DNA from 4 places in the Rossellomorea sp. GCM10028870 genome. Region 1 is predicted to be linked to each of the others. Evidence: riboswitches for the same ligand, from Rfam matches in the RefSeq annotation. Region 1 holds a riboswitch; each other region holds the start of a gene.
What was found. A riboswitch is a leader RNA that binds a small molecule or an ion and turns the genes downstream of it on or off. The one in region 1 is predicted to bind thiamine pyrophosphate.

Region 1 (9,267 bases):
CTGTTTTCCTCCTTTCAACCTAAATAACGGTGATAAACTGATTTTGCTTCACTAATATCTTTTGTTCCGTGAATGATAGCCCGCCCATCTTTGAAAAGTACGATTCTATAGGCTTCAACACTGAAAGAAACCAAATACGGATTTGTGTCCACTTGCTTCCCTTTATTGTGAAAAGATTTAGCTATTTTAACGAGATCAACCTCATTGGTTGAAGAAGGACGTATTTGAACAGAGTCTCTCCCACAGAGGACAGCTGTTTTTGTTTGATTTTCATACTGGAGACCTGGATATGTTCGTTGGTCTCCACATGAAGGGCAACTTCCTCTTTTCAACTTCCTCACATCCATTGAAGTATGCTCATTTTTCCATAAATCAAAGGAAACCACCTTATGACTCAGGGCTTCAATGTCTCCCACTAAAAGTTTTAATGCCTCGGTTGATTGGTATGCAACAACCATGGATACAGCAGGACTGATGATTCCCGCTGTATCGCAGGTTAAACCTCCTATCGGAACACGCTCGATTAAACATTGAAGGCATGGAGTGATTCCAGGAAGAATGGTTAATGAGATACCATAACTTCCTACACAAGCTCCATAGATCCAGGGAATGGAATATTTTTGTGATACGTCATTAATGATCATTCTCGTATCAAAGTTATCCGTGGCATCGAGGATAAGATCCACCCCACGGGCAAGCCATGACATCTCCTCAGGCATGGCGTCCAGGATATGTCCTTCGATTTCAACTGTTGAATTAATCGCTTGAAGTCTTTTTTTGGCTGCTATCGCTTTCGGGAGACGATTCCTTGCATCCCGCTCGTTGTACAGCTGCTGACGTTGAAGGTTGCTCCACTCCACATAATCACGATCTACGATTGTAAGTTTCCCGATGCCAGCGCGGACAAGTGCTTCCGCGATTCCAGTTCCCAGTGCTCCAGCCCCGATGACTAACACATGTTTATCCCTTATTCGATTCTGCCCCGCTGTTCCAATGGGAGTAAACAATGTTTGTCTTGAATATCTATCTTCCATCAAACACTCATCCCCTCCAACGGGCTGCTTGCTGATGCATAACGTTTCTTCGGAATTCTACCAGCTTCATATCCGAATCGGCCGGCTTCAATGGCTAGCCTCATGGCATTAGCCATTTTGACAGGGTCGGTAGCCGAAGAAACGGCTGTATTAAGTAATACCGCATCTGCCCCTATTTCCATTGCAAAAGCCGCATCTGCAGGAGAACCAATTCCGGCATCCACAATGACAGGTGCCTTGGCTTGTTCAATAATGAAGCGAAGATTGACTGGATTGATGATTCCTTGCCCTGATCCGATGGGCGACGCACCAGGCATAATGGCGTGAGCACCTAATTCTTCTAATCTTCTGGCAAGAACCACATCATCCGACGTATATGGAAGCACTGTAAAGCCTTCTTTTATTAATTCCTCCGTTGCTTTCAGTGTCTCAACGGGGTCGGGAAGCAGCGTTTTATCACATCCGATCACTTCCACTTTAATCATGTCACAAAGCCCTGAAGCTCTCGCTAATTTCGCATGTCGAACCGCTTCCTTAGCACATTTTGCTCCTGCTGTATTCGGTAACAATGAATAGTTTTCAAGATTCAGCTTTTCTAAGAAATTAGGTTGACTAGGCTCAAAAATATTCATACGCCTTACCGTGAATGTAAGAATTTCTGCACCGGAAATCTCGACAGCTCTTTTCTGAATATCAAAATCAGGATATTTTCCCGTCCCCAGTAATAGTCTTGAATGGAATGTGTACTTTCCGATTTTTAACATTTCAACCGCCTCCTACAAATTGGATTAGCTCAATTGTATCGCCCTTATTCAGTTCAGCCTTTTCATGCTCATCTTTTTCAAGAATGTTTTGATTCTGCTCAACTATAATCACTCGATTTTCAAATTTAAAATAGTGAATTAAATCTGCTATAGTCGAAATTGTGTCTGGTACCGTGACCACCTGTCCATTTATCCGTAATTCCACTTTCTCAACTCCTCTGGTATTCATCTTTTGAATGAGTATCCCTACCTTCAATAATGTCTGCCATCATCACTCCTGATATTGGTGCGAGGAGAATACCATTACGATAATGCCCCGTTGCAATGGAAAGGCCTTCCCATTCCTCACTTCTCCCCATAAATGGTAATCCATGATGAGTGTGTGGTCGTATACCCGCCCAAGCCTTTTCCCACTCTGCGTAAGCTAGATCAGGCAGAATGCTTGTCGCCAGCTGCATGAGGTTCAACAAACCATTTACGGAAATGGTTTCATCAAACGTATGCGGCTTCTCTGTTGCTCCTATCAAAAGCCTTCCACCAATCTTCGGAACAATGTAGCAGTCATCCGTGAAAATTGTACACTCTACTACTTTGCGGGATACTTTAACTGAAAAGCATTCTCCTTTGACTGGATACGTATTGAAAGTCATATTCAGCTGTTTCAGTAGAGATTGACTCCAAGCACCTCCCGCTACGATCGTTTCGTCTGCGTAAAAGGGACCAATAGATGTTTGAATCCCCGTAACCCTGCTTCCTTCTATAATAAAATCATAAACGTCCGTAAATTCTTTCATTTCTGCACCTAATCTCGATGCTGCTAAACCTAACGCTTGTGAAAGCTTTAGGGCTGAGACATTCCCATCTTTTGGAATATACAAACCACCAGCCACATCCTTTGATAGATGAGGTTCGTAGATAGATAGGCTACTAGGAGATAACCATTCAACCTGTTCCTCCTTTGCTGCTATAGATGCAACTTCCAGTAAGTCCTGGGCTTCTTCCTCTGTTTTCGCTAGTTTAATCATTCCATTTTCTACATACTCAATGTCCATTCCGCTAATTTCTTTGAGTTCCTCAGCTAGAGTAGAATACATATTTCGACTGGCCATCGCTAAATGATACAGAGGACTCCCCCCATGTAATTCCGTTTGAACACCAAGCATGCCTGCAGCGGCTTTCGACGCTTTTCCCGCCAATTGATTCCTCTCAATCAGGAGAACTTTCTTTCCTCTTTTGGATAACTGATACGCAATGGAGCAGCCAATTACTCCTCCACCCACAATCATGACGTCATACTGCTTTACCAAGCTACCACACCTCCATATGTAATTCTTTATAATAGGATCGTGCTGAATCAATCGGATCCTTTGAAAGGAAAATGCCTGATAAAACCGCTACCCCTTTTGCTCCAGTTTGCATGATTTCTCCTACGCGTTTAGGTGTGATACCACCGATACCGATAATAGGAAGAGGGATTGATTGAACCATTTTTTCTAAGCTTGCTACCCCCACACCAGTCTTTCCTGGCTTCGAAGAGGTAGCATAGATATTTCCATAGAGTAGATAATCCGCTCCGCTATCCATCGCCTGTTGCGCTTCTTCCAGGGAATGTACAGAAGCACCTATTTGTAAGGAAGGAAAAGCACTTTTCACTAAGCTGATATCCGCACTTTGATGGCCAAGCTGCACCCCTCTTGCATGCTTCATAATGGCAATGTCTGCCCGGTCATTGACACATAATTTCGTTAATGGGACTCCTGCTTTTACTAAACGGTCAATGGCCACAGTCCATTCTTTCCCCGTCCACTGCTTTTCGCGAAGGTGGAGCACGTCGAAGTATGGATATATGGACTTCGAGATTTCCACCAATTCTTCCACTGATTGTTTTCCTGTTGAAATCACATGTAATTGTTTTCTCGTTTCAATTCCCATAGCGAACATCTCCCGCCGGAAAAATAGGTAGATGGGTAGAAAAATAATAACTGAGCACAATCATGAAGAGAATGCTCCCCAAGAAATATCCATCATATCTCGAGAAGGTTACTCTGTAGTAATAGGTTCGTTTCCCACTTTCTTTAAAACCTTTTGTCTCCATAGCCACGGCAATTCTGTGAGCTCTTCTGATGCTTTGGGCAAGCAGGGGAATGGAATACGATTTCATTTTATGGAATACGTGCTTTATTCCTTTCATTTCCTCAACTCCCCTGACTTTCATGGCGTTTCGTATCGTGAAGAATTCTTCAATCATAATGGGTATTAATCTGAATCCTGCCATAAAACTATACGCATACTTAGGTTTTAATCTCAGCTGCTGCATAAGGGAGTAGAAAAGCTTCACCGGTCTCGTTGTAAGAGCAAATAATAATCCCAATATAGCGAATACGATGGTACGCAATCCAACATGGATCCCCCGATAAAAACTCTCTTCGGTAATGTGGATCCATCCAAATTTCATCCATGTTGTTTCACCTTTCCCAAATAAAACCATTGATGAAGCAGTAGAGATGAAAACAAGGAAAAAGGGTAAAATCATTAAACTGACCGTTCTATATGAATATCCCGAGAACACCCATAACAGGAGAAAAAAGAGTAAGCTCAAATATAACAACCAGTTAAGATAATGAATAAAAAGCAGGAATACAAAAAGCCCGATCAAGGTCATTAGCTTGAAGCTGGGATTTATTTGATGAAGCCAGGTTTCTCTATGCTCGAGTTCTATATTCATATTGCTTTACTACCTGCGATCTCATTATGGAAATCCTGGGTGAGACGCCCCTTTTCAATTACCCATACTCTGGATGCAAAGTGAGTAATAATATTTTCATCATGTGTCACCATCAAAATGGTAGTTCCTTCCTTTTGGTAGCCTTGAAGCATCTCAAGTAACGCAAACGTATTTAGGGAATCCTGGCCAAAGGTCGGTTCGTCCAATAATAGAAGATCTTTATTCCTGACAAGGGACGCTGCGACGCTTAATCTGCGCTTTTGCCCCATTGATAAATGATAGGGATGATGTTGTTTGTATGGATCAAGCTTAAATCGCTTTAAAATTGCATGCACTTTTTCCTCCACTATCCCTTCATCCACTTTCCCCCGCCGAAAGGAATACGCAACTTCATCAAACACACTGTGTGTTACAAACTGAAACTCGGGATTTTGAAAAACAAACGTACATTCCTCGGGAGCATTCTTTCCTTTTACCTGTCTCCCATATAATTCATACGTCCCGGTCGTTTGGATGAATTTCATGAGACTGTGGAGTAATGTTGATTTACCTGCTCCGTTCTTTCCGGTGATTGCAATCCATTCACCTTCAAGGCTGACGGCATTTTCAAGGTGGATTTTCAATTCTTTTTGTACATACCCTTTGAAGTTCTCTAGCTTTATATTCGTTTTTCCAAACGGGGCAGCCTTCTCCGGGAGGTGGGAAGAAAGATAATCTTTCCACGCTTCCGGATACCATACCCCAACTGTTTTCATTGTTTCCTTAAAATTTGATAAAATGTGAGTCTTTGGACCATCAGCCACTATTCTTCCACTAGCATCGAAAAGAATAATACGATCTATGATATCCAGTACGTGCCCAAGCTTATGCTCAACGATAAGTAACGTTTTATCTTTGCATGTCGTTTTCACTGTTTCCCATACAGATTTTGTACTCTCTTCATCTAACATGGCTGTAGGCTCATCCAGAAATAGCGTATGGGGATGGAGCGCAAGGGCAGAGGCAATGGCTAATTTTTGCTTCATCCCCCCAGATAGAGAGGAGATTTTCGTATGGGAATCCCTCAGACTTAAATTCACCTTCTCTAACAGTTCTTTAATAATCTCTGGCATTTCGTCTCTTGGAATCTGGTTGTTCTCCAAAACAAAGGCAATTTCCTCATCTACATAGGGCATACAAAATTGAGCGTCCGGATCTTGAAAGACATACCCGAAGGATTCAGGACGTTCAATCGAGTCAGCTTTCATCGGCACATCTATCGAATGGGGTATCACACCGGAAAAAACCTGGAGGAGTGTGGATTTGCCACATCCCGACGGTCCTAATAGCAATACCTTTTCCCCATCTTCTATTGAAAGGCTTACGTCTTTAAACATCAGTTCCTCTGAACCGGAGAATGTAAGGCGCAGATTTTCAACATGCATCGTCCTTCCCTCCTTTACTGATTCAACGCGTCATAATCTTTTTGCTCTGCATTTCTGACTAAACTGGTTACCCCCGTTTTCTCCAGAGCCTTAACGAGATAAAAGGCTCCTATGCCTGCTATCACGATGGATCCTATTAATCTGGCACCAATAAAAAGTGATAAATTCCACAGAACCAGGTCTCCCATGTATCCCTTAAAGTAGTCCATCAGGATTGAGCCAATTGCTGAGCCCACAGCTGCTGCACAAATGATGATGACATCATAACGCTTATAGCGGGTGATAAGGAAAATCAACTCTGCAAACAATCCTTGAATAAGACCGAATAGGAGTACCTCGAGGCCCCATTCACTTCCCATGAGAAATTCCCCTGAAGATGCTGCAATTTCTGCCAGAAGTGCGACACCAGGTTTCCTAATGATTAAAAAAGCCACGGTTGCCGCCATGAACCACATGCCATAGATCAGTTGATCCGCATGCAATCCAAATGGCTTTAACAGGTTATAAACCGGTCCCCAAAGCTTATATATAATTCCAAAACCTATGGAGATCACGACCGTTACTAAAATGTCCGTCAGCTTTAATTTAGACATGTACTTTACCTTCTTTGACTAAAGAAGACTGAAACGGCCATTTCTCGAGTGTGTATGCCATTTCCCAAAATTGGAATTCATAAATGCTGCTCAAAATGAAATTCTCTTTCATTCTTTCCTTGTCTGTTTCTGTCATCGTTGCTGCCAATCCATCCAGTCGCTGAATCTGTTCTTCCACTAACTCCCGAAACCATTCTCCCCCATAAGCTGCGATCCACTCCTGATAAATGGCCTCCTCAGGTGTACATGATTTCAAGCGTTCACCGATCTCATAATACAACCAGTAGCAGGGGAGTATTGCCGCCAGAATATCTGCGAGCCCCCCATACTGAGCGGACCGATACATATGTGACGTGTACGCATAAGCCGTAGGAGCAGGTTCGAACTGCTGTTTTTCTTCTTCCGTGATCCCTAATCGATTTGAGAAATTTTCATGAAGTGAAAGCTCTGCTTCATTTGTCCCAACAGCGTGTGTTGCCATTCTAGAGGTAGTATGTAAGTCTGTTGCTTTGGCTGCCCCAAGTGCCTGCACCTTTGAAAAGTGGGATAGGTAATAGGCATCTTGCAGGATGTAATACCTGAAGTTGTCAAGGGGGAGGGTTCCCTCACCAATCCCTTTAACGAAAGGATGTTGAAAGCTCGCTTCCCAAATTTCGTTTACTTCGTTTCTTAAGTACGTTGAAAATGACATAATATCTTTCTCCTTTTCCAGACGACCCGAACTGGGCAACAAAAAAGCCACTTCCCATTATGCATGCAGCATACAGAAAGTGGCTTGAGATCAGAATGTAAGATTACGATTCTACGCGACCGTCAAACACCACTTCCCTACGCTGGTCTCAACCAGATCAGGTTCAAAGGGTCTTAAAGTCATACTTTAATCTCAGCCTTTAATAAGGCACCCCTAGTGGATCGTCCTATGAAATTTTGTATTCGATGCTATCGTACCATGATTCTTTTGCTTGTCAACACCAAAAAGAAAACCTTTCATCAATTTTCCATTCGCCCTTCCCCTACAAAACCAATCACAGCAAAGGATACCCACTTTAAAAATTTTAATGAAATTCCTTTAAGAATAAAGCTCTTTACAGCAATATTAACTGCATACTACAAATGTATAAATATACAAAAATGGATTATGGGATGACAATCATTACAATTAAAGTAGGGAGGGGCTTCCATGTTGGAAGTCCCTCCCTGCCCATCATTTAAACCATCCTTTTTCTTTTGATTGAGTGATGGCTTCGATTCGATTTTTAACTTCAAGCTTGTCGAGTATGGTAGAGATATAGTTTCGGACGGTACCCGTTTTCAGGCTAAGCTCATCGGCTATCTCCTTCGTGTTTTTCCCGTCAGCAACCAGCTCCAACACTTCCTTTTCACGGTCTGTCAAAGGATTCTCTTCACTATACACATCGTCCATGAGCTCTGGTGCATAAATACGTTTACCCTCCATCACAAGGCGAATCGAGTTCGCCAGTTCTTCACTTGGGCTGTCCTTTAACAAATAACCCTTCACTCCCCCTTTTAATGCACGCTGGAAATAACCGGACCTGGCAAAGGTTGTCAGGATAATCACTTTGCAATTTTCGCCTTTTAACTCCTCTGCTGCTTCAAGACCGGTCTTTTTAGGCATTTCAATATCCATGATACAAATATCCGGCTGCAGCTCGTGGACGAGGGCAATGGCTTCTTCTCCATTGCCCGCCTTTCCCACCACTTCCATATCATCCTCTAAGCTAAGTAACGAGCCTAAGGCACCTAATAACATTCGCTGATCTTCCGCGATAACAATTCGAATCATTCCATTCCCTCCCTGTCTGTCTGCTTAATCACTTTCGGCACTCTCATAATCAAGATGGTCCCATTCTCTGTAAGGATGTCTAAACTTCCATTTACAAATTCCAAGCGTTCTCTCATCCCGATTAAACCGCTGCCTTTAGACTGTGTGTAATCTCCTCCGATTCCTACACCATCATCCTTCACCACAATGGTCATCTCTTTATCCGACTCTTCAATGATGAGCTCACAGTATGAAGCCTTACTATGTTTGACAACATTCGTCACGGCTTCTTTTAGGCACATGCTCAAGATATTTTCCAGAAAGAGTGATGCTTGGGGCAGCATGACTTCATCATCCATCACGAAATCAATTTCCGCTGCCTTTAATAGCTGTTTGATCCGGACGATTTCGTCCTTTAATCGAATACCCCTCATTTGTGAAACCATTGTCCTTACTTCACTCAAAGCGGTTCGTGCCGTCTGCTGAACATCCTTTAATTCACTCCGGGCCTGCTCTGGATCCTTGTACACCAATTTTCTGGCCAGATCGCTTTTCAAACCGATGAGAGAAAGCTTTTGACCCAAAGTATCGTGTAGATCACGGGCAATCCTCTGGCGTTCTTCCTGCTTGACCAAGTCTGAAATACGTTTATTAGCATCTTCCAACTGATCTTCGAGCTGCACCTGTTTATTTCGATTATAAATATTAAACGGTAACAGAATGACGCTTATCCAAATGATCAGAATAAAAGGAAATTGAGATAAAAATAATTCATCCTGTATAACAAAATTATAATTGATCGATGCCGTCGTTAACACAAGGTGGATAATATAAAGGGTTAAAAACGCCACCCGGTTTTTTATATTCCCATTATAATAGGCAATATAAAAAGCAAAGTAGATAAAATTAAATTGAATGGTCATGGTAATGGATATCGCAATTAA
Region 2 (9,267 bases), on a different contig from region 1:
GGGAATACAATAGCAAGTGACGCTGCTTCTACTTTTCTCGTTTTATACAATACATACGATAAAACATAGAGTAGGAGAGTGATAGCTATGAACAGTGTTACATCTAATCCGGAAAAGATTTTATTCTCAAGATATACGGCCTTGATGACAGGGGAATATTGTTCGATTTTGATATTGAAAAAATAATCCTCTGGAAATCCATATAAAAGATTTTTCAAGCTAAAGCATACGAGCATAAACATTCCAGCCGGTAATAGGAGCAGGATGTAAGTCATTACTCCCTGTACAGCTGTTAGTCCCGTTATCATGCCCACAAAGGTAGCGGCTGTGAACAGAAGGATGTTCATTAGGATCGTGATGCCGCACCAGACTAAAATGTCTTGAACATCAATGAATTGCTGAAGATCCGTAAATGAATAAAAGGAAAGTAAAATCGCTGTATTCAGTACAATTGGCATGATGAGGATGACGATTCCTGTAACGGTAAAATGATAAAATAATTTGCTGCGTGTCAGCGGAAGGCTATGCATGAAGTCTGCAGCCTGCTTTACATGTAAATAACGGAAAAGGAAAAGGGATAAGATGACCGGAACGAACAGCATCAAACCCATTTGAATCGGGTATTGCATTTTAAACAGGTTCTCGTAAATGGCAATCGGATAGGGTTGATTGTCGTTGGAAAGTTTACCGATAATGTCAACCGGCAACGAAAAGAGAAGTCCGATAAAATAAACGATCCCTACCCATCCAACATTCCTAAGGCTTTGAAGGATGACTTCCTTATTGATCCATGATGTTTTGGATGGCATATCCGACGTCCTCCATTTCATAAACAAAAATTTCTTCAAGGGTCAACGGTAACATATCGAAAATAACTGGATGATAAGGTTGGATCTTGCTTCTTACCTGTTGTTCATCCCCTCGAACGATGCAGAGGGATACGCTTCCCCTGGTCTCTTCGTGCAGAAGGTCAAGTTCGGTAAAGAGCTTCTGCGGCATTTCGCCTTTAAAGGCCAACTGAACTTTATGAATCCCGGATTTCAAATCATCAAGCTCTTTCTCCAATAGAAATCTTCCTTGATGCAAAATTCCGATATGATCACAAACATCCTCCACTTCACGAAGGTTGTGAGAGGAAATAAGGATCGTCATCTCCCGATTGGCAACTTCTGTGATCAGCACGCTTTTTACTTTCTTACGAACGACAGGATCCAATCCATCAAGGGGCTCATCCAGAATGAGCACATCCGGCTGAGTGGATAATCCTAGAATGAAGGCTGCTTGACGCTGGACGCCTTTCGAAAATTTATGAAGCTTTTTATGAGGGTTTACCTCAAATAGGCCGGTTAGAGATTGATACTGATGTTCATCCCAGCGACTATAGGTGTTTTGATAAAATTTTGCCATTTGATTCAAGGTATAGTGAGCGAAGAAAAAGGGTTGATCAGGAATGAAAAACAAGGTTTCTTTCGTTTTGATATTCTCAAAGATCGCTTGGTCTCTTAAGAGAACGTTCCCGCTATCCGGCTTTAACACTCCCGCAATGGTTTTGAGTAGTGTCGTTTTTCCCGCCCCATTCGATCCGAGCAGTCCATAAATCGATCCTTTTTGAACAGAGAACGAAACGTCATGAATAATTGTAGTACCTTCAAAGGATTTACTTAATGATTTAATCTCTATCATCAGATTGATTCCCTCCTGCCGATGCCTCGATGTCAGCAATCATCTGCTTTAAGTCTTCAGGCGTAATCCCTAAATAAAGAGCTTCAGACAAAAGTTTAGACAACTCTTCCTTTACTTTCATAATTTTCTCCGCATTTTGAATGTGACTTGAAGGATTAACAAAGCTACCCCGTCCTTTCACCGAATAAATAAACCTTTGAGTTTCTAGTTCCCTATAAGCTTTTTGGATTGTGTTTGGATTTATGGTCAGCTGTTGGGCCAATGCACGAACGGAAGGCAATTGTTCGTCAGGCTTCAACACCTCATTAATGATCAACTCTTTTAATTTCTCGACTAATTGTTCATATATGGGCTTTCGACTTCTTAAATCAAGCTCAAACATATCCACCCTCCCAACCGTATAAAGTGTACTATGTGTCTTAATACAGTTAAAGTATATAACAAGTTCTACCAGTTTGGGAAGAGGGGAAATGAAAATATTCTTGAAAAGCTGGTAAGTGTGGTATTCACTTTGACTTTTGTGAATAAGGACTCCAGGTTTGGGAGTAAAAAGAATGATACAAACACAAACTGAGATGAATAACATATATATAGAAAAGTGATAAAGCATGGTAAAGATGACATTTCCTTTGACAAAGAAAGTTTCCTTGATGCAAAATGGTGGTATTAAAATTTTTGATCGGAGGAGAGGGTCGGTTATGTTCTTAGATTGGTTAAGTGGATTCAACCCAGCCGTCCAGGCACTTTTTGGCGGTACATTGACATGGGGATTAACCGCACTGGGGGCCGCGACGGTTTTTTTCTTTACCAAAATAGAAAAGCATACTCTGAACATGATGCTTGGGTTTGCTGCAGGTGTCATGATAGCAGCATCGTTTTGGTCACTTCTTGCTCCATCAATAGAGTTCAGTGAACAAAACGGTCAGATTCCGTGGCTCGCTCCTGCAATCGGTTTTTTGCTTGGCGGCCTTTTCATTCGACTATTAGATTTTGTCGTACCTCATTTACACTTAGGGAACTCAGCAGAAAAAGCGGAGGGACCTCCGACTAAATTTAAAAAATCAACCTTACTATTTCTTGCGATTACCCTTCATAACATTCCCGAAGGTTTAGCCATCGGTGTGGCTTTTGGGGCAGCGTCAATGGGACTTGGTGACGCAACATTGGTAGGGGCGATCGGGCTCGCGATCGGAATTGGTATTCAGAATATGCCTGAAGGGGCGGCCCTTTCTATTCCATTGCGCGGAGAAGGGATGTCACGTCTGAGGTCCTTCAACTATGGTCAGCTTTCAGCTATCGTTGAGCCCATTGCTGCCGTAGTTGGTGCAGCTGCTGTCCTATTAGTGCAGCCATTGCTTCCTTACGCACTTGCTTTTGCTGCAGGGGCAATGATTTTCGTAGTAGTGGAAGAGCTGATCCCAGAGTCTCAATCCTCTGGAAGTACAGACTTGGCCACATTGGGACTCATGTTGGGATTTGTTGTAATGATGATTCTGGACGTATCGTTGGGTTAATAAAAGTATAATGGTAGTGAAGGGGGTGAAAATGTGAAGATTGGTCTCGTAAGGCATTTTAAAGTAAAAAGAGGATACCCTGAAAGATTTGTAACATCCGAAGAACTAATGAAGTGGGTAGAAGAGTACGATGAGTCTGATGTAGAAGAGAATGAGGTTGATCTTCATGATATTGAATGGAAGAAGTGCTACGCAAGTGACTTAACCAGGGCAGAAGTAACTGCTCGAAAAGTCTATGCCGGGGATATCGTATCGTTGAAGGAACTACGTGAAATCAGACTATCTCCCTTATTCAATTACAAGAGAAAGCTTCCTCTGTTTTTACATTTGTTTATGATCCGGGTAGCCTGGTGGTTTAATCATCGTTCTCAGCCTGAAAGTAAGAATGAAATCCTTAAAAGAATCAACAGGATTGTCGAAGCGATCATACATGAGGGTGAGGACGTTCTCATTGTTGGGCATGGCGGGATTATGATGTTTATGAGAAAAGAGCTGATTAAACGAGGGTTTAATGGCCCTAAGTTTAGAAGACCAGCAAACGGGAAGCTATATGTTTTTCAAGACAAAAAAGGATGATTCCGGGGAATCATCCTAAGTCATTGTTCAATAAGGTCAGTTCTTAACAATCAATAATATCTTTCCTTCATCGAGCTTTCCTTCGTACTGATCCGCTTCTGCGTGGGAAAATCCAACTTCCATCAGCTTGTTTCGGAGTTCGTCGCCTTTATTCAGAATCATGTTCCCTACTGCAGTCCCGATGCCTGTTTCCTTAACACCGATCTCATTGGCGTCAGCCCGATCAGCGACTCTGTCCGTCCGGTCATCATCATGGGATAATACATAAAGATTGTGTTTGTCGATACCTTGAGAAGAAAGCTTTTCAACTTCTGTAATTAATTCCTTATCGTCATAAAATTCCTTAACAGTCGGTTTCAATTCAATCTCCTCCATTTTTCAAATTATTTTGTCGTCGTTTATCTTTTCCCGCGGGTTCCTATTAGTAAACCTTTGAATATGTGGGTATACATATTACTAGTGTGTGTAATGAAAGAAGGGAGACGGTTAGATATGGAAGAAGTTCATTCTTTAGAAACTATCAATGCTACTCTGGCAGGAGAAAAGATGGTGTTACTATACATATCCAGACCCAATTGCTCTGTTTGTCACGCTCTACTGCCCCAAGTGAAAGGGGTGCTGGAAGAGTTTCAAGATGTAAAGTCCATTCATGCCGATGCAGGGGAAATACCGGAAATAGCTGGTGGGTTCTCTATCTTTACTGTGCCGGTGGTCATCGTATTTGTAGATGGAAAAGAAATGTTCAGGAAGGCCCGATTCGTTCCAATCGATGAGTTACATACCCAAATGTCCCGTCTGGTGAAGATGTTAGACAACTAAACAAACGTTTGATTAAGCGTGAAAGTTGTTGGTTTGTCAAAGTTTACAGTATTAAACGGTTGTTTAATACTGTGAAAATTAAAAATCGAGAGCTGTTTTAAGTTGGGGATTATAGACAATGAAAAAGAGCTGCTAAAAAAGTAGCTCTTTTGTCATGGTTCGGTGAATAGGTATATAATAGAGAGTATACGAGTATAGTAGTCATGAAGAAATAAAAGGGGGCTTGATGAATGATCAGATTGTCCAGGACAAAGAAAGTCATGTTACTTGGTTTAGCAATCATCCTCATAATAGTAGCCAACCGGATTTCCAGTGTACAACACTTGACAGCAAGAATTGCCACTAACCTGTATATCAGCCTGAAGTATCAAGATCTGGACCTCGAATACCAGAACGTCGAATTCTCACCCCAGTTTGGAGATTATTCTGTAGCGTATAAGGACAAGGACGGAAAAGTCTATGGATTCATGGTTACCCCTAAGTCAATGCCCGTCATCATACTTCACGATCCTCTTAATGAGTCACCTTAATCAATAGCGAAGTTAAAGAGTGAACCTATCTATCTTTTATCATTTCATTCTTCATGTATAATAAAACCAAACAACTTTATAAACGTTACCACAAGGGGAGCGAAAGCTGAGAGTGAACAATCTGTTCTGACCCTCTGAACCTGTTAGTTAGTACTAGCGTAGGGATGTGGATAGTAAGCAGCATGGCTTATTTTTCCTTTTACATTCAGCCCCCTTATGGTTTCGTTTCATCTTACAAGGGGGATTCTTTTATGAAAAACATGCGTCTTGTCGTTTTACTTGAAGCCTCATTGATGGCGGCATTCGCCGTTATCCTTGATATGCTTCCTTCTATTAAGCTATCACCCAGTATCTCCATTTCGATAGCAATGGTTCCTATTTTTCTATTGTCATATCGAAGAGGATGGAAGGCTGGTATACTGGCTGGATTTGTATGGGGCCTATTGCAGATTGCCTTGGGTGACGCTTGGATTGCGACTCCAGTGCAAATGGTAATTGAATATTTCATCGCCTTTGCCTTTATCGGTCTTGCCGGATTCTTTTCCGGTAAGATCCAATCCTCAGTAAGAAGTAACCGTCGAACTAGAGCGGTCATGTGGGTAGTGGCTGCTACGTTTTTAGGTAGTCTGGGTCGATATTTTTGGCACTTCATCGCAGGATATGTCTTCTTTGCAGAATATGCGCCAAAAGGCATGTCGCCGCTACTTTTTTCATTAGCAGCAAACGGAATCACCATGTTGGGCTCAGCTCTTCTTTGTTCAATCGCTCTGCTGATCGTACTCAACACAGTGCCAAGATTGATCAAAGTAAGGGTATCTCCTCAAGAAAGCAACCGAAAGGCATCCTAAGTTATTTGGACCGGTCACTATAAAGAGGCTGGTCTTTTTTCTATGAAAATACATCCCAGGTCTTAGAAGTATTTACTTCTACGGCTTCTGTTTGCATGTTGGTGATTTTTTTATACTTAAGTTATTCGTTCATATAGGAGTGACCTCGATGGAAGAAATCATGGCAAATTATTCGGCAGAGTGGGGGATATGGGGTGTATTGCTTTCTCTATTTATTGAAGGAAGTGCTTTCCCTTTTGTGGGCACTTTTTTCATCGTAACAATGGGATTTATTTTAGAATTAACGTGGATGGAGATAGGAGTGCTTTCTCTAATAGGAAGCTTTCTTTATACAGCGGGTAGCTATATTCCTTATTTTATCAGTTCAAAATTAGGTGCGAAGCTTGAGGCAAGGTTGAAACCTGAAAAACGGAAGAAGCTCAAAGAAGCTCAGGAAAAGTTCAACCGTTACGGAATCTGGAGCGTAGCAATTGCAAGTCCCCTTCATTTAGGAAATATCATCCCCTTCATGGCAGGCATGGCAAAAATGGATTTGAAAGTGTATTCTCTCCTTACTATGCTTGGGATAGCTCCGTCTACCTTTTTTTTCTTAAGTATAGGCAAGTTCTATGATGGTGATAGAGAAGTGATCTTGGGGTTGGTAGAAGAATATCAACTGTTGGTTCTAACAGGATTTGTGCTGGTAACTGTTTTGTACATTCTCTTTAAAAGGAAGAGAAAAGGGAATAGAAGGATGATTAGTAAAGATTCGGAGACTGAAAAATTTTCGTCAAGTTACAAAAAAACTCAATCCTAAAACCCTCTACGCAGATTAAATCTTCGTAAAATCATCCCCTTCCTCATTGCTTACACCCATTCTTTCCTATAAACTAGACCTATTCAAAAAATAGCACGTGTGGAGAGATCTATATTGGAAGCAAAAATGATAAGAAGATATGACATTATGGAGGTAAGTTTGCTGGCGGGTAAGATCATGCTGCAAAGTGGTGCAGAAACGTATCGCGTAGAGGATACGATGATGCGGATCGCCGCTTCTTATGGGATTTCAGAATCTCACAGCTATGTTACACCAACAGGGATCATCTTCTCGATTGAAACGTCTGAACCAACGAAAACGAAGCTTATTCGAATAAACGAACGGTCTACCGATCTTGAAAAAGTAACCCTAGTGAATAGTATTTCAAGGCAAATCAGTAAGGGTCATCTCACCCTTGAAGAAGCATACAATGCTTTGGAAAAGCTTGATCAATCTGATCTTTCTTATTCCTTTGTGATTCAGGTATTGGCCGCTTCGATTGCAAGCGGATGTTTTCTCATCATGTTCCAGGGAATGTGGAATGACTTCATTCCTGCGCTTTTCGCTGGTGGAGTCGGGTTTACGAGCCTGATCTATTTTCATCGACTCGTGCCCATTAAATTCTTCGCCGAGTTTCTCGCTTCCTTTATTATCGGAATGCTTTCCTATGGGTTCGTCCAGCTTGGAGTCGGACAGGAGCTGGATAAGATTATTATTGGATCAGTGATGCCTCTGGTTCCCGGGCTCCTCATTACCAATGCCGTCCGGGACTTAATGGCAGGGCATTTGGTGTCGGGTTTATCGAAGGGAGCAGAAGCTTTTTTAACGGCGTTTGCCATCGGGACGGGTATTGCCGTAGTTTTCACTCTGACGTAGGGTGACTTTGTTTAGTATTAGGAAAAAAGAATGAGGTGAAAAGGGAATGCTCATCATAGAACAATTAGTGACCAGCTTCATCTCCGCTGCTGCATTCGGGATTATCTTCAATGCTCCAAAGCAGTCCCTTTTCAAATGCGGAATTGTTGGAATGTTAGGCTGGATCATCTACATAGTAATGAGTTTAAACGACGCCGATGCGGTACTTGCGACGTTACTTGCATCCTTTGTCGTGGCCGTGATCAGTCAGGTGTTTGCGAAAATGTATAAAACCCCGGTCATCATCTTCTCTGTAGCCGGCATTATACCTCTTGTACCTGGAGGACTGGCGTACGATGCCATGAGAAATTTTGTTCAAAACGATTACAATGCCGCCATCAACCTGGCAGCTAAAGCTTTTATGATTTCAGGCTCCATCGCCATCGGACTCATCTTCTCAGAAGTCATCAACCAAGTCATCCGAAACGCTCGGCTGAACGTAAGTGCAAGGCGAATGAGATAGAGGGACGGACCTTACTTTTGTGGGGTCTTTTTTTATTGGCTTCAGCAGAGAACAGGAACAAAGTCGGGCGTAATGAATCCCCTGCAAACTCACACCCCATGTAACATTTTCTCTCTCCTGACGTCTAATCAACAAATAGAACATATAGGAGGGTCATAGCATGAGTAAGAAATCGTATCTGCTCATCATTGCTGGTATTATGTTGCTGGTAGCACTTGGAACGTTTGTGTATAGTCAAAGACCTGTCGTGAAGGCCGAGGGGAAGATGGAGGGCGACCTTCTCGTGATGGAGAATAACTCATGGAATCTGCAATTTTCAACGGCCCTGAATAAGGAAACGGTGACGCCCCAGAACATTTATGTAGAAGACTCCAATGGAGAGAGGATCAATGTCTCCTTGAAGGTGGATGAAAATCGAAAGACACTGCAAATTCAAGCACCGCCAGAAGGATATCCTTCTGATCCACACCAGTATACACTTCATATTTCTCCTAAAGTGAAAACCAAATGGGGTTTTTCTTATGATGGAGATACAGAAATACCCTTTTCTGTCACCTCTAAACTACCCAGTATTCAATCCAAGGAAGAACTAACGAACTATTTTAAACGAATGTTAAAGAAAAATAAGGAAGATACGGAGTTTTCTCTGTTCGGAAGAGAAGGGAATATGGAGTCCAAATCATCGGAAGATAGTGCAGCTGGGGAGTCGTCTCAATCGGAATCCAATTTTTCTGAAACGAATAATCAGGTTAAAGGAGTTGACGAAGGGGATATCGTGAAGACCGATGGAAGCTATATTTACCAATTAACCGACCGCAGGCTGCTGATTACAAAGGCAAATCCTGTGAAAGAAATGAAAGTGGTATCCTCTACCAGCTATAAAGAAAATATGCAGCCGCATCATCTGTTTCTACAGAAGGATAAGCTGCTCGTCATCGGGAATAGCTGGTCGCCTGTCCATTTTCAAGAGGGTAAACAAGAGTCAATTGCTTCCACTATGCCTGTAGACGGAACGACCGTTGCGCTTCTTTATGATATCTCGGACAAAGCCAAACCATCCCTTCTCAGGCATGTTGAGCTTGAAGGTCAATATGTAACGTCCAGGAAGATTGATTCCACTGTA
Region 3 (4,614 bases), on a different contig from region 1:
CTTCTTTTTCGAGTTGGATGACTCTCTGATTGAGCTTTACGATCTCATTCTTCAATTTCAGTACATGACAAGAAGGTTTATCGATAGATGTTTGATCCATTTTCCACAAACTCCTTCGATTTTTCTTTCAATCCTTTTTCTATTTCCTTATGAGCATCATTCATGCTAGTCTCCTTCATTCCCCTTATGTCATGTGATATTCTCATTGAACAAAATTTCGGGCCACACATTGAACAAAAATGGGCCGTTTTTGCCCCTTCTGCAGGAAGTGTTTCATCATGATACTCCCTTGCACGCTCCGGGTCCAGGGATAAATTAAATTGGTCATTCCATCTAAATTCAAATCGAGCCTTAGAAACGGCATTATCTCTGACTTGTGCCCCTGGATGGCCTTTCGCCAAATCCGCTGCATGTGCTGCGATTTTATAAGCAATGACACCTTCTCTCACATCATCTTTATTCGGTAATCCCAGATGCTCTTTCGGTGTTACATAGCACAGCATGGCTGTCCCAAACCAACCGATCATGGTAGCCCCTATGGCGGAAGTAATGTGATCATACCCCGGTGCAATATCTGTCGTTAATGGCCCCAAGGTATAAAAAGGAGCTTCATGACAGATTTCCATTTGCTTATCCACATTCTCTTTAATCATATGCATCGGTACATGACCAGGGCCTTCAATCATGACTTGTACATCATGCTTCCAAGCAATTTTGGTTAGCTCGCCTAATGTTTCAAGCTCGGCAAACTGTGCTTCATCATTCGCATCAGCAATTGATCCGGGTCTTAAACCATCTCCTAAGGAAACGGAGATATCATAGGCTTTTAAAATCTTACATATATCTTCAAAATGGGAATAAAGAAAGTTCTCTTTATGATGGGCAAGACACCATTGTGCCATGATTGAACCTCCACGGGAAACAATGCCTGTTGTACGATCAGCCGTCAGATGAATATACCTCAATAAAACACCTGCATGAATGGTGAAATAGTCAACACCCTGCTCCGCCTGTTCGATCAATGTATCCCTGTACACACCCCATGTAAGATTCTCAGCAATTCCGTTTACTTTTTCTAGTGCTTGATAGATCGGTACCGTACCAACAGGGACAGGGGAGTTTCGAATGATCCACTCCCTTGTTGTATGAATGTTTTTACCTGTTGATAAGTCCATTATGGTATCGGCACCCCAACGAGTTGCCCACGTCATTTTCTCCACTTCTTCTTCAACGGAAGATGATACAGAAGAGTTTCCGATATTCGCGTTTATTTTCACATGAAAGTGACGACCGATGATCATCGGTTCACATTCAGGATGATTGATATTGGCAGGAATGATGGCCCTGCCCTTTGCTACTTCTTCTCTTACAAATGAAGGATCAACATTTTCCCGGATAGCGATGAACTCCATTTCCGGTGTAATGATTCCTTTTTTTGCATAGTGCATTTGAGTCACATTACGACCCATTTTTGCCCGTATTGGGGTACGTTTGATAGTAGTGAACGCCTCTACGTGTGCATAAGGATCGTCTCCTTTATAGCCGTTATCTTCCGGTTCGATTTCACGTCCCGGGTAAGCGGCGACATCCTGACGTTCCAGGATCCACTCTGTGCGAACGGAAGGTAACCCTTTATGAATATCGACTTGGTAACGCTCATCTGTATAAGGTCCGCTTGTATCGTATACACGAACCGGTTCATTCTCTTCAACGCCCAAGGAAACATTCGTCCTACTCAGTTCTATTTCTCTCATCGGTACATTTATGTCTGGTCTTGATCCTCCGACATATACTTTTTTACTGTTTTTAAATTGCGTTTTTAACTCGATCGCCACTTAACTTCTCCTCCTTTTGATTGGATCTTAGAAGTTACTGCGTCAGGCATCCCATTGTTCAACAAAAGGACATGAAGACACAAAAAAGGGTCCTGAATAATCAGAACCCGAAATGTCAAAAAGTAGTAAGCGCCTCAAAACACAAATAAACGCTTCCGCACTACTTCCCTACGCTGGTATCATCCAGATCAGGTTCAAAGGGTCAAAGAACTTATGCGTTCTCCTCTCAGTCCAAGCAATTTATCGGACTCCCCTAGTAGAAATATTGATAGTATTCTATTGTATTACATACTATTTTTACCATGATTCATTCTTTTTTCCAATAGTAGTATAGTAACAAAATCAAATTAGGACATAATCACACGTTTGATTTCCATTACCTTTTCAGGGTCTATCCCGAAGTCATAGCTCCCATTATGACGGACACCTGATCCTACATGATATTCTCTTGCTTTTAGCTTGCTGTGTATTTCGCCTATATTTTCCACAGTTAAACCCGAACCCGGCATGATAGTGGGACCACCAATTTGCTCTATTTCCCTCATTGTACCAATCGCCTTCAGTCCCTTACTCACTTCAGATTTTCCGCCTGATGTGAGAATTCGATCAACGTTCAATCCTGAATGGAATATTCCTTTGCATAAGGCTACTGGATCATCAGACAGGTCGATAGCGCGGTGAAAAGTAATCGATTGACCCTTCGCACTTTGTACGATCTCCATTAAAGCGTGGGAATCAAGCTTACCTTCATGTGATAATGCGCCAAAGACGATGCCACGGCTTCCCATTTCAACCATTGTTCTAACTTGTTCCACCATGGTATGCAATTCATCAGACTGATACGAGAAAGATTTACTATGTAATCGGATCATAATCTGAACAGGAATTGAAACGGTCCTTAATACTTTTTCTATCACATGAAAATCAGGAGTTAATCCTCCCTCATGTATGGCAGACACCAATTCAAGTCGATCTGCTCCGGATGCTTCTGCAACTTTGGCATCTTCCTCATTCAAGACTATGACTTCCAGTTTGCTCATGTTGAATTCTCCTAACGTGATGATGTTACGTTAACTTTATCACAATGTTGAAGATTGTTGAACTTGTGATGAAAAGGATTTCCCCGCAAAAATATGTTGTTATTTAAAAAGACAATACTAATACGTTTGCATTACAAATCCTATAAAAAGTAACAATCTATCAGAAAAAGACAATGATTCCTCTTGCAAATCATTGTCTTCCCCATCTCCCATTCAATCTTATTCAGAAAATAAATCCGGATACACCGTTTTTGCTGTTAGCTCAACGGCTTCTCCAATACGTGGTCCTGGTCTTGACATAATGTCTGAATCCAAGAAATAGACTTGGCCATTTTGCACTGCATTTACATCTTTCCAGCTTTCCCGGGACTTGATTTCGGCTGTCGGCTCTTCGACATAACCCACTGTCGTTAAAATCATATTAGGGTTCCGTTTAATGATTTCTTCTTCGCCTACTTTCACCCAGCCTTTTTGATCTACAAAAATATTCTCGACCCCTGCCGTTTCAAGTATTTCCTGCTGAAACGTTTCTGCTCCTGCTGTATAAATATCAGGGGAGGGACTGATTTCAAAATATACTTGTTCTTTTTCCTTTAGCGTGCTTACTTTTTCTTTCACATCTGAAATCTGTTGCTTGATGCCGTCTACCAATTCGTTCCCCTTGTTCTCTACTCCCATTACCGTTGCAATTTGTTCTATATCCCCATAAACATCTTCAAAGGTTTGGGCAGATTGAATGACGAATACGTTTAATCCCGCTTCCTCAAGCTGCTTCACTCCTGCATCATCTCCAGTGGTATAAGCAATGACAACTTCCGGCTTTAGTGCAATGACCTCTTCCGCATTGACTGTCATGGAATCCGACACTCTTTTAATCTCTTTCGCTTCCTCTGGATAGTTGTCGTATTCAGTTGCCCCGATTACCTTATCTCCTGCTCCTATGGCAAAGAGAATCTCTGTGTTACTCGGCTGTAAGGAAATAACGGTTTCCGGCACTTTCTCAAAGTTAATCTCTTCTCCCCTGTCATCGATGACAGAATAAGACTCATTATCAGACTTGACTTCCTTTGTGGATGTTACTTCTTCCCCATTGCTGCACCCTGCGAAAACAACCAGGATGAATGATAATAGTAAACTATTTAACCATGACTTTTTCATATTTCATCTTCCCCGCTTCTCTATATTTTGTCTTTATACGATTTACTCACAAAAGGAATTTCTTCAATCCCTTCACATTTATTCACATACACGGCCATCACAAACAGGACATTTGCCAGTAAATGAGCGTATTTAAATAGAATATTTTCCACTTTCATCTCAGTACTGACTTTATGTAAGGCACGGACGGACTTTTTTGCTTCACTGCGACAGGTATGAAGCGTACATGCGGCTGTACAGCCTTGAGGAAGGACAAAGGTTTGGATACGCTCCTCGACTTCCGACACATAACGATCGTACATTTGGCTCAATTTATTCAAGTCGTCTTCCTTGATGGCTGTCATTCCCCGGACCGAACCATTGAGGTGGTACGCCATCTCAGCTAAATATAGTAAATCGTCCTGAACTTTCGGTAAGTGCTCCGTCATTGATGACGCGAGTCCAATTTTAGTCGACAGTGAATCGGTCCGGATCTCAAAATCCACGGTTGAAACAGACTCACGCATATAGGGATAACATAAATAGCGGAAATCCTTTGCCATATGTAAGTTCCTCCTTTCTGAATGATGTTTGTGAAGCAC
Region 4 (9,267 bases), 1.0 Mb from region 1:
ATACTGATTTTTTTAATAATTGAAGAAGTTTATGGGAGATTTAAAACATATTTACTATATTTCATCCCACTACACCCACAATAACAGGGAGAAACATGATTCAATCTTACTATGAATTGAATTCCAATCTTTTCTTTTTTACATTTAATGATTAAATACTACGTGGTTGGGTAAATAGTAATAACAGCATGAAAATAGAAAGGAAAATACCTAAAATGAATAAAACAGTCTATTTTCTTTCAAGTAGTCAACAGCGCAGCTTGATAGCTGAAGGGTGGGCCGAGAAGCTCGATGTGTCGGATTGGTCGTTCAAAAGTGCAGGTTGGGTTGCCGAGAGTCGTGCTGAATTCAGCGTTTTAGCAATGAAAGAGTTATGTATCGACATTAGTACCTTCCCGCTTTCGCGCATCGAGATGAATGAACTTGGTGATGCTTCGGTTATTGTTGCGATTCAGGATACAGAATTTGATGATAAGATTGAGATTCCATCTGAATTAGAAGATAAGGTCATCTATTGGAATTTGCCTAATCCAAGGAAGCGTTCCAAGACACCTATTGAAGAATGGGTACACTATCAAGAAATTTGTGATGAAATTGCCATGCGAGTGAAAGATTTAGAAAACATCCTTCCACAACTACATTAAGAGGACTGATTACAACTGAAATTCTATTGTAATCAGTCCCTTTTTTTTATGTGAAATACTCCAGCTTCGCTTTCGGAAAATGCTTCTCCATATACGCATACAGATGATCTTTCATTTCCTGCTCCTCATCCTTCTGATAAATATACTTGCCTATCCCGTATTTCCCCCACTTATATCGACGTTCTTCTTCGTTTAGTTCAAGTTTAGTCATCGGATAATTTTTCTCTATGACCCTTTTAGCCGGTTTTGTGAAACGATGTTGAATAAATTCAAAGGTCAGATCCTTTTTCGCTTCTTCCGGCAGGTGAGCTTCCAAATGTTCAAACATTTGCTTATACCCTTCCTGCCATCCTTCATGGATATAGATAGGTGCCACAATGAATCCTAATGGATACCCTGCTCTCGCTACCTTTCCTGCTGCCTCAAGTCGCTTATCCAGGGGAGATGTACCAGGCTCGAAATTCTTGATCACATAATCTGCGTTGATGCTGAACCGGAACCTTGTTTTCCCGTTATGCTTTGCATCAAGCAGATGGTCGACGTGATGGAATTTCGTTACAAAACGAAGCTTGCCATACTCGGATTCACCAAAATGTTCGATGGCTCGTTTCAGTGTATGAGTGAGATGATCAATCCCTACGATATCGGACGTACAAGCAGCTTCAAAGCGAGTGAATTCAGGAGCTCTTTCCGCGATATACTTGTCCGCCGACTCAAAGATTTCATCCACATTGACATAGGTCCGGATATACGGCTTACTTCCCATCGTTGTTTGCAGATAGCAGTAGTGACAGTGTCCCATGCACCCTGTTGCAAAAGGGATGGCATATTCAGCAGACGGCTTGGATGTATCAAATTTCAACGTTTTTCTTACTCCAACTACTAATGTGGATTTAGCAATGCGATATTTCTGAAAGTGGTTATCCCCAGGCAGATTACGAACCTGGTTATGCGAAGTTGTGTACCGGATTTCCACCTCCATTTTTTCAAACTTTTCTTTGAGCTCTTTACCGAGGGGATATTCCAAGGCATTCGGTTCAAAGTAGACCAATTGTGGCACGAACGGTTTAACCATGCTTCATCCCTCCTACATGTCTCCAAATGATTGAGTATAGGCTTGCTCCGCTTCTGCTTCTGAAGAATAGACCGCAATTTCATGTGTTAACGGATAATAGGTTTCATATAGAAATAATGCCAGTTCATTCGGATTTTCCGGATCATGTACTATGGCTGCTTCCTGCACGTTGGCTACACTTTGTGTGTGGGGGTTTCGATAAATCACATATACGACATCCCCTGCTTGATAGGGCATATATTGATCATTCAGTTCCATTCTTTTCACCTTTTTCCTAAACGTCATTACTATCATTTTTTGTTATCTTCCCGATAAATATGATGGTAAAAGATGTTTATAAAAAAAACTTCTCCTGCACCTACTATGCAAGAGAAGTCACTCTTTTAAATACCATATAAATCATTCGTATTTTTGAATAGTTGTTTATATACATCTGCTTCTGGAATGCCTTTTATCTCTGCTATTTTTTCAATGGTTCGATGCATCATTCCAGGATGGGTCATCCTCCCTTGAAATTCTCCTTCAAACCGCCAAGGACCATCCGTTTCCACCATTATTCCTTCAACAGGATACTTTCTTACAAGCTTCTGTATCTCAATTTCATAAAGGACATCAGGTGTAATGGAGATTGAATAGCCATTTTCAATCATTCTATCAACGGTCTCATCATCTCCTTTAAACCAATGAAAATGAGCTTTCCCTATGGAGTGCTTTTCTAACAGGGCACAAACGATGGGTGCGTGTTCATACACCGCATGAAGGATAATCGGTTTGTTCATCCTCTTTGATTCAATCATGAACCGTTCCAACAGATCGATATACCGCTCAACTTCAACATCAGGATCTTCTTTCATTTTGTAATAAGGCAATCCTACTTCTCCAATCGCCACTATTTCCTGTTGATGCAGCTCAATGAATGATAGTAGTTCCTCAACTTCTCCTTCAGAGGGCAGTTCCTGCTCCGGATGGAACCCTGCAGCTGGTTTGACCCTAGCATCTCTTCTTGAGAGATCTATATTTGTCCTGGAAGACTGAAGGTTGGAAGATACAGTTATGAGCGCTTCAACAGCATACAGTTCAAGTTCCTGCAGAATCTTATCACGTTCATACCCATCGTATAAATCCAAGTGTATGTGAGCATCGATCAAGGAAGGTTTACACATATTGAGAAAGCTCCTCAAAAATGCTCGTTTTCCATTTCAGAAACTCCTCTGTTAAGAGAATCTCTTTGTCCCGGGGTCGGGGAAATGGTACTTTGAACTCTTTCTGTACACGGGCAGGCCGAGTCGATAAAACAATAATCCGATCTGAAAGGAATAGGGCTTCGTCAATATTATGAGTGACAAATAGAACGGAACTCAAATCTTCCTCCCAAATGGAAAGGAGCCACTTCTGCATGTCTAATCGTGTGAATTCATCCAGGGCAGAAAACGGCTCATCCAAACATAAAAAGGATTGAGGACTGACCAGGGCACGAATAAAGGCAACTCTCTGCTTCATCCCTCCAGAAAGATCACCGGGATAAGCATGCTCATATCCCTTCAAACCCGCCCGTTCAATCATACTCATTGCTTTTTCTCTATCCCTTTTTCCGTGCAGCTCCTGACCCAGCATCACATTCTCAATCACCGTTCTCCATGGAAGGAGGGACGGACTTTGAGGCATATAACTGATGGTTCCTCTCTGACCATTAATCGACCTTCCATCTAGTTGAATATCTCCTGAATCGGGTGTGAATAATCCGCCGATGACATGAAACAGCGTGCTCTTCCCGCTTCCAGAAGGACCAAGGATCGAGACAAACTCACCTTCTTCCACATGTATGGAAAGGTTATCCAGGATCAGTTCTCCGTCAAAGTATTTGGACATATTTTGAATGGATAAGGTTGTCATGCTATTTGTCCTCCTTCCGATTCCACTTAATCATGATTTTTTCTAATAACAAGATGATGCCAAAGAAAGCCAGGCTGAGCAGCATAATCATAAAGATGGCAACAAATACCCTGTCTGTCCTGAAGGAAGAAGAGGCAAGTGTCATGTAGACCCCGATTCCTTTCTGAGCACCTAACCATTCCGAGATGACTGCCCCCATCACACTATAGGTAGCTGAAATTTTCAGTCCTGAGAAGATGGACGGTAGTGCATGCGGCCATTCAACTTTTCGAAAGATTTGCCCCTTTGATGCTCCTGACATTTTCATGTAAAGAATATACTCGGGGTTCGTCTGTCTGAACCCATCCAGCGCCGAGACCGCGACCGGAAAAAAGCAGATCAACGTAATCACAATGATTTTCGGCAATAGTCCAAATCCAAACCAGATAACAAGTAAAGGAGCCAGGACGATGATCGGAATATTTTGAGACAAAATCATAAGTGGATATATCGCTTCTCTTACTTTAGGGAGGAGATGCAGACCCACTGCAGTCCCGATGCCAATCGTACATCCAATCACAAACCCTCCGATCGTAAGGAGTGTTGTCGAAGCAAGATGTGTTGTAAACGTGGACCATGAGGCGACTCCTTCCGCCCATATTTCTGAAGGTGAAGGCATTAGCCATGCCGGCACCTCAAATACTCTAATGGTGGATTCCCAAATGATGAATAAAAGGATGATGACCAAGAAGGGTCTCCATCCTTTCGATATCCATGCTTTCATCCTTTATACTTCTCCGTTAATTGATCCATTTCAATCCCGGCCGGCTGATATAATACCTTGATTTGAGAAATGACGTTTGAGCTGCCCATTTCAATCATTCGTTCATTCATTTGTTCAATCACCTTAAATAAGTCAGATAGATTTCCTTCCATTGTCGTTTCTAATGGATGGACTTCATAACGGACACCAGATTTATCAATGATCGCGATGGCTTCATCCACGTAAGGTATAACGTCTTCACCATTTTTCGTCTTCGGAATAATTTGTATGCTTACGAGTGCGTTCCCCATTTTGTTCACCTCTTAATTTGGTAAAAATTCGTTTGTAAAAGCTTTTTTACTGTCCAGTTCCTTATCTAATAAATTGTTCTCATACATCCATGAAGCATAGTTTTCCCATACCTCAAGCTTCTGCTCTCCCCATCTGTCAGCATCATCCTTGTATTTAGGAGCCAGCCATTCCTGGCTCTTCATGACTAATTCTTCATCAAGATCCGGAGCTGCCTCTAAAAGAATTTCACCTGCATCCTTCGGTTTGTCGATTGCAAACTGATACCCTTTTGAAGCAGCTGCCAAGAAGGCTTTAACCGTATCGGGATCTGATTCAATCATTTTTTCATTTGTTGTCAGGACAGGAGTGTAATAATCCAGTTTTTCAGAGTAGTCCTTTACGTACATCATGTTCAATTCCTCACCCCGAAGCTCTGCTTCAATACCTGTCCATCCATAGTAGATCCATGCAAAGTCAACATCCCGTTTCACGGCAGTAAAGAAATCTGTATCTCCCATGTTTACAAAATCCACTTTCTCTACATCTGCGTTTTCTTGTTTCATAATCGATGTCATGACAGCTTTTTCAACAGGGGAACCCCAACCGCCATAACTTTTACCTTCAAAATCCTTTGGTGTCGTAATATCCTTGCTCTTAGGTGATGCAAACCCCGAGGTATTATGCTGTATAACCGCAGCGATTGATACGAGGGGAACATCCTGTACCCTGGCCTGTGTGACACTTTCCTGGTATCCAACCCCGAACTCAGTTTTACCCGAGGCAACGAGTTGATCTGCCCCAGCCTCACCTGGTAAGATGATATCCACATCCAGCCCCTTCTCTTCGAAGTATCCTTTTTCTTTCGCAACGTATAATCCAGTGTGATTGGTATTCGGTGTCCAGTCCAGTACGACCGATACCTTTTTAAGATCATCCTTTTGTTCATCTGCCGTATTTCCTCCACCGCTGCAGGCAGTTAAAAGAAAGACAGCACAGATGATGACCATCCATTTTTTCATCTTGATTCCTCCTCAAATCCTCATATGTAGTTGTAACGTTTATTCGTTATTCTTCACTTAATAAGGTGAATGAATGTAAAACAAAAGGCAGATGGAACCTAAAAAGCTTTGGGACACTATAACAAAAAGCGCCCCAAGCCTTCAGCCCGGGACGCATCGTTAAACATGATCATGTATTGTTTAAGAGAATGTTTCCTACGCTGGTATCAGCCAGTTCAGGTTCAAAGGGTCAGTATCTACAGGATACAATCTCAACCGGCCATACCGGTTCCCCTACACTTTTACTATGAAATTAAACGTTATCTTCTACCCTACTTTGCCACAGAGTAGATGGATATTCAAGCATTTCCTATTAAAGTTAATTAAATTTGAAAGGCTCGTTCGTAATCACCGTTATCTACAAGTCCGTTAATGAACGGTATATAGGTAGATACAAGATGTGAATACCCTTTTTGATTGTAAAAAAACGTATATTGGACAAGGAAGATAATGACTAAGAATGGCAGCAGTCTCTTCTCATCTTGCGTTAAGGCAGCATCGAAGTGATACCCCGCCAAAAAGGTATGGATACATTCGAAATGCTCTTTCTTATCTTGCTGTACCAGGTCTTTGAGGATCCCTGCGATAAAGTAACCCATATCTGCTATACGGGGGGCTTTTCGTATCCTTTCAAAATCGATGACCCCGGTCACCCTTTCCTCATTTATGAGGATATTCCGCGGGTGGCAGTCACCATGTACGAGTTGATGAGGCAATTTGCTATAGGAGAAAGACCACTCATTTAGCCTGCCTATAAACCCTTTCCCCCATATTTCAATCGATGTCGGATCTTGCCCGGCTATCCACTCTCTCAAATGTGTGTCAACTTTCCATTCTTCTACCTCGTATTTACAGACATATTGCTTTAGTCTGCCATGGAGTTGAAAGAGATACGTTCCCGCCTTTTTAAGAGAAGCTAAGGAATAGACTTGTACTGGCTTTCCTTCGAGGGCTGGATACAGGGAGTAGAAATCTTGATGCTGTTGTACATAAGACTGGTGTGAGACCGTTAGCAATGGCCTTTCAACGGTAAGTCCGCTTTCCTGTAAATAGGTCGTTAAGAGATACTCTTCTTCTAGCATCTTCACAGAAGAATTGAATCTTTTTTTCAAATAATATGTCTTCCCAAGATTCTTTACCTTATAAACATTCGGATGACTGTCCACAGTCTCTATGCAGGAAGGATGAACCTTCCAGTTCAATAATAGATCATGAAGAGGTTCAATCATTTTTAATTCCCTTCCAAACATAGTAATATACGTTTAGTATGACTATGAAAGAATGTCTACATACCATATGAAAAGAGGTTGCATCCATGCAAAGAATACAAATGACGGAAGACTTATCATTCTCAAGAATCATTCATGGGTTGTGGAGACTTGCAGACTGGAATCAATCAAAGGAAGAAACCCTTGCTTTGATCCAGGAAAATATTGAAAATGGAATCACAACTTTTGATCACGCAGATATTTATGGCTCGTACATGTGTGAAGCCTTATTTGGTGAAGCCCTTGCCCTTCAGCCTTCCTTACGTGAGAAAATGGAGATTGTGACGAAATGCGGTATTGTCCTCCCTTCTGAAAATCGTCCGGAACATAAAACACATCATTACAACACGAGTAAAAAGCATATTTTGACATCTGTTGAAAACTCCCTGCAGAATCTAAAAACGGACTACATCGATTTATTATTGATTCACAGGCCAGATCCATTTATGAATGGAGAAGAAGTGGCTGAAGCCTTCACTCAATTGAAGGAAGAAGGAAAGGTACGTCACTTTGGAGTATCAAACTTTAAAGATCATCAATGGAATATGCTTCAATCCTATTTGCCGTTTCCATTGATCACGAATCAAATCGAATTATCTGCCTATCACTTAGAAAACTTCGAAGACGGTACATTAAACCTTTGTCAGGAGAAACGTGTCGCGCCGATGGCCTGGTCTCCACTCGCAGGCGGTGCGATTTTCAAGGGAGAGGATGAGAAAGCCATTCGTCTTCAACATACATTGAAGAAGATAAAAGAAGAAACAGGTGCAAAGGGAATTGATGAAGTTCTATATGCCTGGCTTCTTAATCACCCTTCAAACATTATGCCTATTGTCGGTTCCGGTAAAAAAGAACGCATTCAACATGCAATCGACTCTCTTTCTATTTCTTTAAACCACGATCAATGGTTTGAAATCCTGCAAACTTCTATGGGACATGATGTGCCGTAATAGAACTTAGTACAGCAAAAAAGACGATCCTTTTTCTAAAAGGTTCGTCTTTTTTAATTCGCTATATCGCCACCAACGTAATATTCCAGATAGACATCTTGTAGTTCATTCATGGAGAGCTCATAAAGCTGCTTACCAAAATATTTATATACGCCAATCCTTAATAATTGTTGAATATAGAAATCCTTCTTAAATTCAGGTGTCTTTTGCTTCTCTGATTTATTTTCTTGATGTAACATGTTCATCCCTCCAGTTGAGGATATACCCCAAATCGAGACTGAACTAAACATCCTCTTACACATTGGTAATATTAGGATAAAGCGACAGCTGTTACGTACAAACGTGATGATGTCCCTCTGTGACACTTTTTCCCTCCACTTGAATCGTAGAGTGATGAATAGCAAATTCCTCTTCAAGATAGGCTGAGAGCCGTAATAAAATCGTATCTCGATTCACTTCGCTTCCCACCACCACATGACAGCTTAGAGCTGTGAATCCCGACGTGATGCACCATACATGAAGATCATGGACTTCAATGACTCCCGGGATAGCTGCCAGGCCATTCATCACTTGTTCCGTATCGATACCTTTTGGGGATCCCTCCATTAAGATATGAATGGAATCCTTCGTTACTCTCCATCCGGAAATGACGATTAGAATGGCAACCATGACAGAAGCAATAGGATCCGCCAAGTTCCAATTAAAGAAATAGATCAAGAGTCCGGCTGCGATGGCCCCGACCGATCCCAACATATCACCAAGTACATGAAGAAAGGCACTTCGGACATTCAAGTTATGTTCTGTATCCCCTCTCATTAAGATCCATGCCACGATCATGTTTACAACCAGACCTGTGATGGCGATCACCATCATACCTGGTGAAACTACAGGAGTATCTATAAAACGGTGATACGCTTCCCAGAAAATATAGAGTGAAACGAGAATCAACGTGATGCCATTCATAAACGCCGCCAGTATTTCGAATCTCTTGTACCCATACGTCTTCCCTTTATCCGAAACCTTCTCACCTATATAAAAAGCTGCCAAACTAAGACCTAAAGCGGCTGCATCACTAAGCATGTGTCCCGCATCGGAAAGAAGAGCAAGACTATTTGTGACGATTCCACCTATGACTTCTACGATCATAAAGGTGAAAATAAATAGGAAACTGATTAATAATGCTTTTTTATTCTGATTGTGTCCATGACTGTGGTCGTGACCCACTTGACATCCCTCACTTCCGGTCTCTTACTCTTAATAATCTAAGACCATTCAATGTAACGAGTAATGTCGCTCCCATATCGGCAAAAATCGCAATCCATAGAGTAAGCCAACCGGGAATGACA

Region 2: it holds a riboswitch for thiamine pyrophosphate, as region 1 does, so the genes downstream of both, thiT (energy-coupled thiamine transporter ThiT) here and tenA (thiaminase II) in region 1, are expected to answer to the same signal.
Region 3: it holds a riboswitch for thiamine pyrophosphate, as region 1 does, so the genes downstream of both, thiC (phosphomethylpyrimidine synthase ThiC) here and tenA (thiaminase II) in region 1, are expected to answer to the same signal.
Region 4: it holds a riboswitch for thiamine pyrophosphate, as region 1 does, so the genes downstream of both, ACFQWC_RS10370 (ABC transporter substrate-binding protein) here and tenA (thiaminase II) in region 1, are expected to answer to the same signal.

Annotation. Positions count from the first base shown of each region.
Region 1 is NZ_JBHTGN010000001.1:994,928-1,004,194, reverse strand. Features, by position in the region: gene ACFQWC_RS05270 (thiazole biosynthesis adenylyltransferase ThiF) at 15-1,034, opposite strand; gene ACFQWC_RS05265 (thiazole synthase) at 1,034-1,798, opposite strand; gene thiS (sulfur carrier protein ThiS) at 1,800-2,003, opposite strand; gene thiO (glycine oxidase ThiO) at 2,008-3,105, opposite strand; gene ACFQWC_RS05250 (thiamine phosphate synthase) at 3,107-3,730, opposite strand; gene ACFQWC_RS05245 (energy-coupling factor transporter transmembrane component T family protein) at 3,720-4,523, opposite strand; gene ACFQWC_RS05240 (ABC transporter ATP-binding protein) at 4,520-5,947, opposite strand; gene ACFQWC_RS05235 (ECF transporter S component) at 5,962-6,540, opposite strand; gene tenA (thiaminase II) at 6,533-7,231, opposite strand; TPP riboswitch at 7,349-7,456, opposite strand; gene ACFQWC_RS05225 (response regulator transcription factor) at 7,745-8,344, opposite strand; gene ACFQWC_RS05220 (sensor histidine kinase) at 8,341-9,267, opposite strand, start outside.
Region 2 is NZ_JBHTGN010000004.1:81,651-90,917, forward strand. Features, by position in the region: gene ACFQWC_RS16700 (DUF6449 domain-containing protein) at 1-809, opposite strand, end outside; gene ACFQWC_RS16705 (ABC transporter ATP-binding protein) at 781-1,683, opposite strand; gene ACFQWC_RS16710 (GntR family transcriptional regulator) at 1,670-2,065, opposite strand; gene ACFQWC_RS16715 (ZIP family metal transporter) at 2,382-3,197, shown strand; gene ACFQWC_RS16720 (histidine phosphatase family protein) at 3,231-3,773, shown strand; gene ACFQWC_RS16725 (YflT domain-containing protein) at 3,810-4,133, opposite strand; gene ACFQWC_RS16730 (thioredoxin family protein) at 4,266-4,592, shown strand; gene ACFQWC_RS16735 (hypothetical protein) at 4,823-5,122, shown strand; TPP riboswitch at 5,206-5,304, shown strand; gene thiT (energy-coupled thiamine transporter ThiT) at 5,374-5,970, shown strand; gene ACFQWC_RS16745 (DedA family protein) at 6,119-6,766, shown strand; gene ACFQWC_RS16750 (threonine/serine exporter family protein) at 6,893-7,642, shown strand; gene ACFQWC_RS16755 (threonine/serine exporter family protein) at 7,689-8,144, shown strand; gene ACFQWC_RS16760 (beta-propeller domain-containing protein) at 8,305-9,267, shown strand, end outside.
Region 3 is NZ_JBHTGN010000006.1:177,876-182,489, forward strand. Features, by position in the region: gene ACFQWC_RS21385 (hypothetical protein) at 1-100, opposite strand, end outside; gene thiC (phosphomethylpyrimidine synthase ThiC) at 78-1,835, opposite strand; TPP riboswitch at 1,984-2,100, opposite strand; gene ACFQWC_RS21395 (copper homeostasis protein CutC) at 2,183-2,875, opposite strand; gene ACFQWC_RS21400 (ABC transporter substrate-binding protein) at 3,095-4,033, opposite strand; gene ACFQWC_RS21405 (hypothetical protein) at 4,054-4,575, opposite strand.
Region 4 is NZ_JBHTGN010000001.1:2,011,059-2,020,325, forward strand. Features, by position in the region: gene ACFQWC_RS10335 (low molecular weight phosphatase family protein) at 216-644, shown strand; gene splB (spore photoproduct lyase) at 691-1,719, opposite strand; gene ACFQWC_RS10345 (transcriptional regulator SplA domain-containing protein) at 1,732-1,977, opposite strand; gene ACFQWC_RS10350 (TatD family hydrolase) at 2,103-2,882, opposite strand; gene ACFQWC_RS10355 (ABC transporter ATP-binding protein) at 2,875-3,612, opposite strand; gene ACFQWC_RS10360 (ABC transporter permease) at 3,614-4,375, opposite strand; gene ACFQWC_RS10365 (thiamine-binding protein) at 4,372-4,665, opposite strand; gene ACFQWC_RS10370 (ABC transporter substrate-binding protein) at 4,678-5,664, opposite strand; TPP riboswitch at 5,840-5,949, opposite strand; gene ACFQWC_RS10375 (phosphotransferase enzyme family protein) at 6,027-6,932, opposite strand; gene ACFQWC_RS10380 (aldo/keto reductase) at 7,019-7,921, shown strand; gene ACFQWC_RS10385 (Fur-regulated basic protein FbpA) at 7,975-8,160, opposite strand; gene ACFQWC_RS10390 (cation diffusion facilitator family transporter) at 8,252-9,145, opposite strand; gene ACFQWC_RS10395 (heavy metal translocating P-type ATPase) at 9,156-9,267, opposite strand, start outside.